4 regions of the Allorhizobium sp. Av2 genome follow, and region 1 is predicted to be linked to each of the others. Evidence: predicted binding sites of a transcription regulator. Region 1 holds the regulator's gene; each other region holds the start of a gene.
The links. Region 1 encodes LexA, which represses DNA repair genes until DNA is damaged. Its sites were predicted from a motif close to TGTTCNNNNTGTGTTCNG; they were not measured.
Positions count from the first base shown of each region.

Region 2: a site for LexA is predicted at 1,338-1,355, ahead of ruvC (crossover junction endodeoxyribonuclease RuvC). Genes of this name have one in related genera too.
Region 3: a site for LexA is predicted at 1,365-1,382, ahead of FS819_RS02170 (PA0069 family radical SAM protein). Genes of this name have one in related genera too.
Region 4: a site for LexA is predicted at 1,419-1,436, ahead of FS819_RS05245 (DNA polymerase IV). Genes of this name have one in related genera too.

Region 1 is NZ_CP192696.1:1,703,007-1,706,204, reverse strand. Features, by position in the region: gene FS819_RS08205 (ComEC/Rec2 family competence protein) at 1-1,321, shown strand, start outside; gene lexA (transcriptional repressor LexA) at 1,302-2,021, opposite strand; gene FS819_RS08195 (pseudouridine-5'-phosphate glycosidase) at 2,412-3,198, opposite strand, start outside.
Region 2 is NZ_CP192696.1:2,575,592-2,578,789, reverse strand. Features, by position in the region: gene FS819_RS12305 (AbrB/MazE/SpoVT family DNA-binding domain-containing protein) at 1-62, opposite strand, end outside; gene ruvA (Holliday junction branch migration protein RuvA) at 142-759, opposite strand; gene ruvC (crossover junction endodeoxyribonuclease RuvC) at 785-1,294, opposite strand; gene FS819_RS12290 (LLM class flavin-dependent oxidoreductase) at 1,500-2,516, shown strand; gene FS819_RS12285 (outer membrane protein) at 2,654-3,198, shown strand, end outside.
Region 3 is NZ_CP192696.1:448,410-451,607, forward strand. Features, by position in the region: gene FS819_RS02170 (PA0069 family radical SAM protein) at 150-1,307, opposite strand; gene FS819_RS02175 (glycosyltransferase family 2 protein) at 1,578-2,099, shown strand; gene moaB (molybdenum cofactor biosynthesis protein B) at 2,177-2,725, opposite strand; gene FS819_RS02185 (4-(cytidine 5'-diphospho)-2-C-methyl-D-erythritol kinase) at 2,836-3,198, opposite strand, start outside.
Region 4 is NZ_CP192696.1:1,102,958-1,106,155, forward strand. Features, by position in the region: gene FS819_RS05245 (DNA polymerase IV) at 128-1,414, opposite strand; gene FS819_RS05250 (hypothetical protein) at 1,523-2,170, opposite strand; gene FS819_RS05255 (DUF3572 domain-containing protein) at 2,170-2,385, opposite strand; gene FS819_RS05260 (response regulator) at 2,721-3,092, shown strand.

The sequences.
Region 1 (3,198 bases):
GCTGATTGCCAATAAAGTGGCGAGCTGGGGTGCGGGCTTTACCTTCGGCCGGTTCGAATGGTGGTTTCTGCCGGTCTCGGCGACGGGTCTGCTGATACTGACCCTGATGAAGACGCGGCTGAGGCTGATTGGTGTGGCAATGATGCTGACGGCGTTTGGCTATGAGGCGATAAAAACCGATCCGCCACTGCCTGATCTTGCCGTAACCGAAGATGGTCAACTGTTTGCTCTGTTTCGGACCGACGACCGCAATGTCTTGACCGTTGCCACCAACAAGAAGCGTCCGCCGGGTTTCGTTTTCAACCAATGGCGCTCAGTGCTCGACATTGCCGATCCGATTGCGCCTGAAATATTGCCCAAGCTGGCAGCTGTCGAAATGGAAAAAGGCCAACAGGGAGCGGGGGAAACAACGCGGGCCGGAAAAACAAAACCAAAGACGGGCGGCCAAAATGCCAAGGGAAGGGAGCCGGTCGAGCCACAACAGGCTATGGCGGAGATGAGGGTGGCAAAGGAGAAGGCCGATAAAAAACCTGATCTTTTCCATTGCCGCACCGATGCCTTTTGCCTGGCAAGACTCAGCAATGGTTGGACAGTCAGCCTGGTACAGAACCGCGACTATAGCCAGGCCGCCTGCGCCCTGTCCGACCTGATCGTCTCGACTGAGGTCAGTCGCGATGCCGTCTGCAAGGCGCCGATGGCATCAACTGCTTCCTCTGAAAACACCGGAATGACCGTTATCCGGGACGCTACGGAAGACGGCACTGGGTTGGACGTTGAAAATGAACGGATGATGGCCGATGATGATGTGCTGGCATCTGACAACAGCAGCCCGTCCGTTCGCTCCCAAACGATTAGCCGGACGCAAGCGGGAGAGATTTCTGCAGCCAGTGCAACTACGGTACCGGGGCAGGACGTTGCCGTGCACACGGATAGCCACGTGACGGGCGGTGCCTCAAACTCGGACCAGAATTCCCCGTCCCGAATAGAATCGGGTGAACCTCTCGCGTTCTCGCAAACCGAGAAGGCCGCTACCGCTGGAACGATGCTGTCACGTCCCCCGAAAGTCCTGACCCGTAACGATTTGCGACGGTTCGGTGCAATGGAAATCACGCTTGGTGATCCCGCCACACGAACGCTGCATATCGTTACGGCATTTCAAAATCAGTATCGGCCCTGGACTCGCCATCGTTATTTCGACTGGCGCAGCAATCGCTATGACCGGCCGGATGGTACGGCCCACGCCAATGTTCCATCTGCTGCCAGCGACGACGCCCAGTCAGGCGCTGGAGATGGCAGAGAGCTTAGTGATAGCGACGAATAAGACCGACGAGCTTGCCCTGGATTTTTACCCGGTCCGGTCCGAAAATCCGGGTTTCATAGGCCGGATTGGCAGCTTCCAGCGCGATCGACGCCCCACGGCGGCGGAAGCGTTTCAAGGTGGCTTCCTCGTCGTCTACCAGAGCAACGACGATATCGCCCGGATTGGCCGTGGTGGCGTTGCGGATGATCACCGTGTCACCATCGAGAATGCCGGCTTCGATCATCGAATCGCCTTTGACCTCAAGGGCGTAATGTTCGCCGCTGCCCAGCATTTCCATCGGCACGGAAATGTCATGGGTGTTGTTCTGGATAGCGGAGATCGGCACGCCTGCCGCGATACGGCCCATCACTGGTATGGATGAGGAATTGCGTACTTCCTCGACCGGTTTGGCCGGAGCGGATGGCACTGCCTGCAACTTGCCTCGGCTGCCTTCAATGACGGATGGCGAAAATCCTGTGCGTCGGGGCGGTATGCTGGACGTCATGGCCTCCGGCAGCTTGATCACTTCCAGTGCTCGCGCGCGATTTGGCAAGCGACGGATGAAGCCGCGCTCTTCCAAAGCGGTGATCAGCCGGTGAATGCCGGATTTGGAGGCGAGGTCCAGAGCGTCCTTCATTTCATCGAAGGAGGGCGGCACCCCAGACTCCTTCATGCGCTCGTGTATAAACAGCAAAAGTTCCTGTTGCTTGCGAGTCAGCATTGGGACCTACCCTTTGAATTATGAAACAAATACAGAACATACGCTATCTGTTCCAGTTGTGTTCCGCAAGTCCTTCTTGCAAATTTCCTTCGATGACGCACCGATAGACGGTCTTGAGAAGGAGCGGGACCAGAAGCATCCTTTAAATATGGGAGGTTGAGAGGCTCGTATCGAAACAGTAAGTCTTTGCTTTCTTGATCTGACGCCTGTCAGTTGGGAATTGGCAGAAAGAGAGAGAAAATGGATACTATCTAAAAGGTGAAATTGCAGAATGAAATTTTGTTGCAAGTCGGTGCAGCACGCATAGGCAACGGTAAAACAACGACAATAATCTGTCGCAGAGTTTGATCGGGGACATTATCACCCCCGATCCGCTTCGATATCAGTGGCTTACAGCATCGCGACGGCAATTTCCGCTGCAAGACGCGCGTTGTTTTCCACCAACGCGATATTGGTAATCAGGCTGCGGCCGTCGGTGAGGTGATAGATTGCGTCGAGCAGGAAAGGCGTCACGGCTTTGCCGGTGATTTCCTCGCGTTCGGCAGCGGCCAACGCCCGGCCAATATAGATTTCCATCTCCTCGCGCGCAATTTCGTCTGCTTCCGGCACGGGATTGGCGATCAACATGCCGCCGTCGACGCCCAATTGGTCGCGTACCTTCTGGAAATTGGCAATTGCCGCCGGGCTTTCCAGTTTGAGTGGGCTTTTCAAGCCCGATTCTCTCGACCAGAAGGCTGGAAACTCGTCGCTGTCGTAAGTCACGACAGGTACGCCACGGGTTTCCAAGACTTCCAAGGTCTTGGGAATATCAAGAATGGCTTTTGCTCCGGCGCAGACGACGATGACCGGAGTACGCGCCAGTTCTTCCAGGTCGGCTGAAATGTCGAAGCTTTCTTCTGCGCCACGATGCACGCCGCCGATGCCGCCGGTGGCAAAAACTGAGATGTTGGCGCGGGCGGCGGCGATCATCGTCGCGGCTACCGTGGTAGCGCCGGTGCGGCGTTCGGCAATGGCGTAAGCGAGATCGGCACGAGAGACTTTTAGGACATCAGTCATTTGCGCCAGTTTTTGCAGCTGATCTTCTTCCAGCCCGATATGCAAAACGCCTTCAATCACTGCAATGGTCGCTGGGACCGCACCACCGTCGCGAATGATTGCCTCCACGCTTTGCGCCATC
Region 2 (3,198 bases), 870 kb from region 1:
CTGATTTCGGCTGGGACCGTGGTTTGACCTTTGGAGGTCATCGTTGCGTAGAAGACGTTCATGCGGACCCTCCTGGTCTGACCGGCTAAAAAATTCCTTACTTTTCCACAATAGTAAGGAATACCGCCAAAAGCAAGGAAATCACCGCGATAGCTCCTTCAAGCCCAGCCGGATCAGTTTGGCGCTGTCTGCGCCTTCACCGCCATTTTTCAACGCGGCGGCGATGGCATTGGCGGCCTGATCACGGGAATAGCCGAGATTGGTCAGGGCTGACACCGCATCGGAAACCGGGGCAGAGGCAACGCCTTCGCCCAGTTCCTGCTTGAGGCCGATGGCGCTTCCCGCATCCCCGGTGAAGGCTGGGGCCTTGTTCTTCAATTCGGTAACGAGACGCAGCGCCACTTTCGGGCCGACGCCGGGGGCTCTGGCAATGGCGGGTTTGTCCTGAAGGGCGATGGCATTGGCGAGTTCGGAAGGGGTGAGCGTTGCCAAAATCGCCAGCGCCACCTTGGCCCCGACGCCCTGCACGCTTTGCAGCAGATTAAACCATTCCCGCTCCAGCGCGCTCATGAAGCCGAACAATTTCAGCTGGTCCTCGCGCACATAGGTCTCGATGAACAGCACGATGGCTTCACCGGGAGACCCCAGCCGCGCCAGGGTGCGAGACGAACAATGAGCGACGTAACAGACGCCGTGCACATCGACCAGCACATGGTCGTCGCCGATCTCGTCAATGGTGCCTTTGAGCTTGCCAATCATATGCCATATCCAATGAAAAAAGTGATTATCCCGCCAGCGCCCGGCGCATCCGTTCACCACCACGATTATGGGCGTGACAGATGGCGATGGCCAAGGCATCGGCCGCATCATTGCCCTTGAATTCGGCCTTTGGCATCAGGATCTTCAGCATCATATGGATCTGCTGCTTATCACCATGGCCAACGCCGATCACCGACTTTTTTACCGCATTCGGGGCATATTCCGCCACCGGCAATCCGGCACGGGCAGGCACCAGCATGGCAATTCCACGCGCCTGGCCAAGCTTCAGTGTCGCTACCGCGTCCTTATTGACGAAAGTCTGTTCCACCGCTGCTTCATCCGGCTGGTGGAGATGCACCACATCGGCCAGCCCATCATGCAGCTGGCACAGTCTGGAGGCCAGATCCATATCGCCATCGGAGGTCACCGTACCGGACGCGATGAAGCGCAACGAATTGCCCAACGTCTCGATAACGCCCCAGCCGGTGCGGCGCAGGCCCGGATCGATGCCGATAATACGAATCGCGCTTGTCATGGAAAAATCCTAATCCTTTTCAAGCCAGATGTGCCAGCAAAAAGTGAACAAAACAAAAACATTCGCTGTGGATTGGGCGTCGGCGTGCTCACCTTCCCAAAGCCTGTTCCGCAAAGATGTGATCGAACCTTTCCTGTGAAGGCCTCTGGTATTGGCATTAGGACTACATAAATAAAGTGATATCCTCTCATCTGGAGCGCGCTTTATGACTTCTGGAAAAACCGTGCCGATTTCCATTCTTGACCTGTCGCCCATCGCAGAAGGGCAGAGCGTGTCGGATGCGCTTTCGGCCTCGCGGCGCATGGCCGTTGCGGCTGAAGAGCATGGTTACACGCGGTTCTGGCTGGCCGAACATCACGGCATGCCGGGCATTGCCAGCGCGGCGACCTCAATTGTCATTGCCCATGTCGGGGCGGCAACCAAACGGATTCGCATTGGCTCCGGCGGCATCATGCTGCCCAATCATTCGCCGATGGTGATTGCCGAGCAATTCGGCACGCTTTCGGCGCTGTTTCCGGGCCGGGTCGATCTGGGTCTCGGACGGGCGCCCGGCACCGATATGCGCACGGCCCGCGCCCTACGTCGCAATATGGAAGCGGGCGTGGATAACTTCCCCCAGGATATTCAGGAGCTGCAATTGCTGCTGGGACCGCCGGTTGGCGATGGCAGCCTGATGGCGGTTCCCGGTGTGAATAGCGATGTGGCAGTGTGGTTGCTTGGCTCCAGTCTTTATAGCGCCCATCTGGCGGCGGCGCTGGGTCTGCCCTATGCCTTTGCGTCGCATTTCGCTCCCGATCAACTGTTTGAGGCGATCTCGATCTACCGTGATCGCTTCCAGCCATCCGAGACCCTCGACAAGCCCTATATGATCGTCGGTGTGATGGGGGCTATCGCTGAAACCGATCAGGAGGCGCGGCGGCTGTTTACCTCCGCCCAGCAGCAATTCATCAACCTGCGGCGCAATGTGCGCAGCCAGTTTCCTCGCCCGGTCGAGACCATGGAAGGGCTGTGGAGTGAGATGGAACGCTTCGGCGTCGAGCATACGCTGCAACATGCCGTGGTTGGCGGCCCGGCGACAGCGGCAGAAAAGCTGTCCCGCTTCCTGAAAAATACCGGGGCAGATGAAGTGATTGTCTCCATGCCAATCCACGATATCGAGGCACGGTTGACATCGGTTCGGCTGTTTGCCGATTTGCAGCGTCAGGCCTGCGAGGCGGCGTGACGGGCTGAAAAACGGCGAAATGCGATCCCGGCATGGTTAAGCAACAGGCTTAATGAGGTCTTAACCTTTGCCCTTCATTATCCAAGGTTGAAACCTGGGGCGTGGCCCCGTTATCCTTTGATTTTGGGGCCTTTCTCATGAAAAGACATCTATTGGCATTGTTTGCCGCCGGCATTCTGGCCGGTCCGGTAAGCGCCGCCGACGTCTATCAGCCAGAACCGCCACCGCAGGACGCTCCCGAAGTGCGGGTTGCCGATACGTCCGGCTGGTATCTGCGTGGCGATATCGGCTATTCCTTCAACCAGTTGCGTGGCGCCAAATTCTACCAGGGCTCCAATGCCAATCAGGCCAATTTCGACCGGCATGATCTTGATAACAGCTACACGCTGGGCGCCGGTGTCGGATACCAGATCAATAGTCATCTGCGCACCGATGTGACCTTCGACTATCTCGGCAAGTCGGATTTCACCGGCTCGACCCGTGGGTCCTGCGGTGTGTCAAGCGCTTGTACCTCGCGTGACCTGTCCTCCTTGCAGGCCTATACGCTGATGGCCAATGCCTATGTGGATCTCGGCACCTACGCCTCGTTCACGCCCTATGTCGGCGCGGGTATCGGCGGCTCCTACGTCAAATGGGATAAGCTGAAAAACACCTCCTGCGCCGATGACGGCAGTGGTTGCGA
Region 3 (3,198 bases), 1.3 Mb from region 1:
GCCCTTGCGGTAGGCGGTGTGGCCTCGGAAAGAGAAGGTTGAAATTTATGTGCGTGGTGCCGGGTTGGATGGATAGTCCGAGGCCAGGGGCACAGGTGCCAGAGTGATCAATCTCTTGCGCCCGCGCTGCCAAGCCGAACAATGGTTCGTTACAGCAGCGATAGCTGCACACCATTGCCCATCGGCGGGATGAACAGATCGTCGCGCAATTGCATGCTCCGACGGCCCATTCCGAGGCGTTTGGTGGCTATCTCGAAACGGCGGCTGATCTGCCAGGCATAGGGGCCAGTGCCTTTCATCCGCTTGCCGAATTCCGCATCGTAATCCTTGCCGTCGCGCATCGAGCGCACCAGCGACATGACATGGCGATAGCGGTCCGGGTAATGTTGCAGCAACCAGTCACGAAACAGCGGGCTGACCTCCAGTGGCAGGCGCAACAGCACATAGCTCGCCTCCGAGGCGCCAGCGGCCTTGGCAGCATCCAAGATGCGTTCGATTTCATGATCGTTGAGAGCCGGAATGATCGGCGACACCAATACGCTTGTCGAGATGCCAGCCTCGCTCAGGGCCTTGATTGCCTCCAGCCGACGGCTTGGGGTCGAGGCGCGAGGCTCCATCGTCCGGGCCAGTTTGCGGTCCAGCGTGGTGACTGAAATACCGACCTTGGCAAGGCCCTTTTCTGCCATCTCGGCCAAAATGTCGATGTCGCGTAGCACCATTGCCGACTTGGTAACGATGGCAACCGGATGATTGGCCTCCTTCAGCACTTCAAGCAATTGCCGCATGATTCGCCATTCCCGCTCGATGGGTTGATAGGGATCGGTATTGGTGCCGATGGCGATGGTGCGGGGCTTGTAGCCTGGCTTGGACAGTTCGCGTTCGAGCAGTTTCGGCGCATCCGGCTTGGCAAACAGCCGGGCTTCGAAATCAAGCCCTGGAGACAGGCCCATATAACTGTGGCTGGGCCGGGCAAAACAATAGATACAACCATGCTCACAGCCGCGATACGGATTGACCGAACGATCAAAGGGAATGTCCGGCGAGTCATTACGGGTAATCACCGTCTTTGGCCGCTCCACCTGGACTTCGGTGCGGAACGGCGGCATGTCCTCGAGGCTTGCCCAGCCATCGTCTTCCAGCTGCCGCTCCAGCGTCTCGAAACGCCCGGAGGGATTGAGCCCGGCGCCGCGTCCGCGCCTGCGCGCGCCATCCACCCGAAGCCCTGAGGCGACCAGCAGCGCGTCGGCAATATCCGCCGTATTGGCAGGCTGAAAGGCAGCCTGCCTGACATCAGACAGTACGGTCATTTGGAACTCCTGACGGGCCAACCGGCCCTTTCATGAGCTGAGATCTAACGCTAAAATGAGAACAATGCAAGAACAAAATACCGATCTTGAAAACGTAATCATGGATTGCGTAAAATCAAAAATGCACCAAAAAATATATTCAATAGTCGCGATGAGAAGTAAAAAACAGCATGTCCTGATTTATTCACTTGCCGATCCGTCTTCGATCAAATTCCAGTCAAGCACGGTTCACCCGTGGTAAAGCATGATGCATTGCGGTATGAGTAACGCATGTTGACTGTTATTATCGAATGCCGCGATCAGGAAAGCGAATTGGCGCAAACCTTGACCACCCTTGTCGCCGGGGCGGTGGAGGGTATTATTTGTGATGTGGTTGTTCTGGATCACGGGTCCAGCGATGGGACGTCGCGGTTGGCGGATGCAGCGGGCTGCCGATTTCACATGATCTGGGATTTGCGAGACGTGGTCTCGGCGGCGAGGGGCGAGTGGTTGCTGCTGGTCGAGCCAGGCGCCCGACCATCCTCTGGATGGATCGAGGAAGTGGCGGAATATGTGGCACTGAACAGCGCGCCAGCCCGATTTTCACCTTCACGACACCATAAGCGTCCGTTTTTTCGACGCTTCACCCGCCGCGGTCCGCCGTTGGAACATGGATTTCTACTGCGAAAGAGCCAGGCTCAAACCCTGGTCAAGACGGGCATGAAGCTAGCCGATCTGGTCGTTGGGCTGAGGGGCAGGGCGCTGTCGAGTGAAATGGTGCCAGCCTGGGCGGTCCGTCAGGCACGGGCTTAACCTTGCCTGCTTATGTCACTGCGGCTTAGATAGTTTTGCTGGGCCTATTGCCATATTAGCCCAGCCAACGTGTCGTTTTACGCCTTGTCCCGTTTCAGATGCTCGGCCAGCCGTGGCATGATTTCCACGAAATTGCAGGGCCGATAGCGATAGTCCAGCTGTTGCGCGAGAATGCCGTCCCAGCCATCCTTGCAGGCACCGGGAGAGCCGGGCAGGACGAAAACGAAGGTGCCATTGGCAAGTCCGGCTGTGGCGCGCGACTGGATGGTCGAGGTGCCTATCTTGTCATAGGAAATCCGGTGAAACACCGCGGAAAATCCGTCCATGCGCTTGTCGAACAGCGGCTCCACCGCCTCCGGCGTCACATCCCGACCGGTAAAGCCTGTGCCACCGGTGGTGATGATCACGTCGACGTCCTGCGATTGGCTCCAGGCGCGCACCTGGTTGGCGATCCGGTCGGCGTCGTCGGTGACGATGGCGCGGTCGATGAGCCGGTGGCCAGCTGATTCGATCCGTTCGGCCAACACATCGCCAGAGCGGTCATCGGCCAATATACGGCTGTCGGAAACAGTCAGAACGGCAATGCCGAGCGGAATAAAGGCGCGTGTCTCGTCTAATCCAGGCATGTCATGTCTCCAATACGGCATGTTTCCCGAACGTGTGGAGCCGTTCTGGGAAAGACATGCGAAAACACTAGTCTATAGCATGTCCGATGAATCCCGAACCACGCGATAGTTTATAGAGTCTGGCTCGCCTGAAAATACCAATCAGGCCTGTCCGTGAGAAGCCGTTTTTCAGCGGCGACGGCGGCTTCATAGGTGGGATAAAGGCCGAAACAGGTGGCGCCGGAGCCGGACATCCGGGTGACAAGCGCGCCGGTCGCCTCAATCATCCGGGAAAGCTCGGCAATGTGCGGGCACAAGGTCTCGGCTGCGGGTTGCAGATCATTGCGCAATCGGCGGAGCGTTTCTGTCCACGGGTCTTGCTCTGCTAGAGTTGGGAGCGGGCCAATCGGTGGATTGTCGCGCCGGGTCATCGCCTTGAAGATTGCCGGTGTCGACACCGCCTGCAACGGATTGGCGAGCAGGATGCCGAAGCG
Region 4 (3,198 bases), 600 kb from region 1:
GTTTTATAAAACGCACAAGGGATACAGACGCGTGCAAGCTGAACCCTAAAATAAACGTCGATCTTTAACGATTGCTTACCCGGCATGGCCGCTCACACAAAGTTGACGGGCAATGCTTTGATAGTGGCTATTTTTTAGTGCTGCCGAAGGTGAAGCCGGTTTCGACCATGCCCTTGCCGAATTTCGTCCGCAATTGGTCCATGGCGGCTTCCGCCTTGGCGCGGCGGGCGGCGTCTGGATCGACCAGATCCGGTGGGTCGGCCAGGCTTGGATCGGCAAAATCGCTGACGCCGATACCGATTAGCCGAAATTTCGTGCCATCGGCTTCCTTATCCAGCATTTGCAGACCGGTGCGAAAGATCCGATCAGCCAGTTGGGTCGGATCGTCCAGCCGCCGATTGCGGGTGCGCAGTTTGAAATCGGCGCTCTTCAGCTTCAAGATAACAGTGTGTCCAGCCAATTCCTGCTTTTTCAATCGCCAGGCGACTTTCTCGGAAAGCTTGCGCAAATGGGGGACAAGGTCTTCTCGGCGGGAAATATCGTCAAAGAACGTGGTTTCGGCGGAGACGCTTTTAGCCGCGTCATTGATATGAACATCCCGGTCGTCGATGCCTTTTGATAGCCGGGCCAGTCGTTGGCCCATGCTGCCATAGCGACGGATCAGGTCGCTTTCCTCCATGGTTTGCAATTGCCCGATGGTGCGAATGCCGTCTTTTTCCAAGGTGCTGGCGAAGGCCTTGCCGACGCCCCAGATCGTGGTGACAGGGCGAGGCGCCAGAAAATCCATCGCTTCAGCCTCGCCAATGACCGAAAATCCCCGGGGTTTTTGCAGGTCGGACGCCACTTTCGCCAGAAATTTACAATAGGACAGACCAACGGAAACGGTGATGCCGATCTCGCTTTCGATACGCCGGGCAAGCCGTGCCAGCACAAGGGCGGGTGGCGCGTGGTGCAGGGTTTCTGTGCCTTTCAATTCCAAAAAGGCCTCATCTATGGACAGGGGTTGCACCAGAGGGGTCAGTTCCTCCATCATCGCCCGCACTTGCCGTCCGACGCGGGAATATTTTTCCATATTCGGTGGAATGACAACGGCGTCAGGGCAGGCTTCCAGCGCCTTGAACATCGGCATGGCCGAGCGCACGCCATGGATGCGCGCAACGTAACAGGCGGTGGAAACCACGCCGCGTTTACCGCCGCCAATGATCAATGGTTTGTCGATCAGGTCTGGATTGTCGCGCTTTTCAACCGAGGCATAAAAGGCATCGCAATCTATATGGGCCAATGTCAGCTTAAACAGTTCCGGGTGGTAGACGAGGCGAGGGCTGCCGCAAGCCGTACATCTCCGCTTGCCTTCCGCCTGTAGCGAAAGGCAATCACGACAAAAGCCGGAACGGAGTGGCGGCGCAGCAGACATGGGCGAGAACATAAGTTGAACATCGCCACCATAAGCCGGGTTTTCAAGGCCTGCAAGTGGATACCCTGCTAATCCCCAAGCCCCCAAAAAGTAAAAGACGGGAACGGATCAGATGCGCGCCTGGAAATGACGGAGAACCCGCTCGCTGGCATCGTGCCAATCGTCGGCACGCAATACATGGGGGCCGGGCGGAGGCGCGTGGCGATGAATTTCAGACTGAGGCCCGATCTGCACCAGCAGGCATTCCGGGGCATGTTCTCCCACGGAATGGAGATTGTGGGCCATGTCATCCATAAAGGCGAAGGGCAGGGGCCGATCACCATGCAGGGCTTTGACGACTGGTCCCTTTGGGCTTTCCGTGGCCAGGAGTGGGAAATCCAGCCCCAGCCGATCCAGCAGACGGCGTCGTTGGGCGGTAAAGGCGGGTGGCATGGCGGTCAGAAAGACAATATCTGCAATCTCGCCGATCCGCTGCAGCACGGCCACGGCATCGCCAAACGGGGTCTGCCACTCTTCCTGCTTTTCGAAAAACGTCAGCAGGAGATCCGTGACGATCTGATCTTCCAGCGCAAGCTGATCCTTGGCTGACACGATGTTGCCATGCAGTCGAAAGGATTTCGGCAAGAGACGATGGCCCAGGCTGTCGAGATAGGCCTCGAAGGGCACCAGGAATTCCAGCACGACGTCGTCGACATCGCTGATCAGCAATGGCCGGTCGGCCAGGCGGACATGGTTGAAGTCGACAATCTCGCCCATCAGATTTCACCGGAATCAAGTGCAGGCCGAACATAGACGTGATAGGCTGCAATAACATCTTCCGGTCGGGTCTGTGTGGCGGAGCAGAATTCCAGCAAGGTTGGTTCATGCTGCATGAGAAACTCCAGAAGTCCGGCCAGAAATTCCGGGTCATTGACGGCCAGGCGCAATTGCTGAGGCTCCAGGCCGGTCAGGGACAGAAAGCGCCCCAGCATGTCCGGCTCACTCGCCAGCCAACCCAGAACGGCAATCGCCGTTTGTTCGGCATGCTCTGCTGAAACCGTCTTGATCGTCACTTTGTCTCGCACAGTCTATGCCCATTTCGGTTTGTTTCGTCCGGCAGCTCGTTCTATCCGGCCAACTCGCTTAAACCGATTGTTATTTTCGGTTTATCACGGTTAAATTGTCTTGGCTGACTTGTGTCGCAATGTGCCGGAGAATTACCTATTTCTCAACCAAATCGCGCTAAATTCTATTTCACAAAAGAATGAATCTTTATGTCTGTTACGCCTGTCATCCACCATGGAGGGCGGGAAAGCAAGGATTGAAAATGCCGAAAAAGGTGATGATCGTTGAAGATAACGAGCTGAACATGAAACTGTTTCGTGATCTGATCGAAGCGTCGGGCTATGCGACCATCCAGACCCGCAATGGCATGGAAGCGCTGGAACTGGCACGCAAACATCATCCCGATCTGATTCTGATGGACATACAGTTACCGGAAGTTTCCGGCCTGGAAGTGACCAAATGGCTGAAGCAGGATAGCGAGCTGCACGTCATTCCCGTGATCGCGGTGACTGCCTTTGCCATGAAGGGCGATGAAGAGCGCATTCGCCAGGGTGGGTGCGAGGCCTATGTGTCGAAGCCAATTTCCGTGCCAAAATTTCTGGAAACGATCAAGACCTATCTGGGAGACGCCTGAGGCGCAGGTAGCGCGGGCGTCTTAAACCCATAGGCGATCTCCGTTGAGACCTGGGCAGATGCTTGACGGACCGAGGCGCTCTGAATTCTATATGAAACGTCAGTCT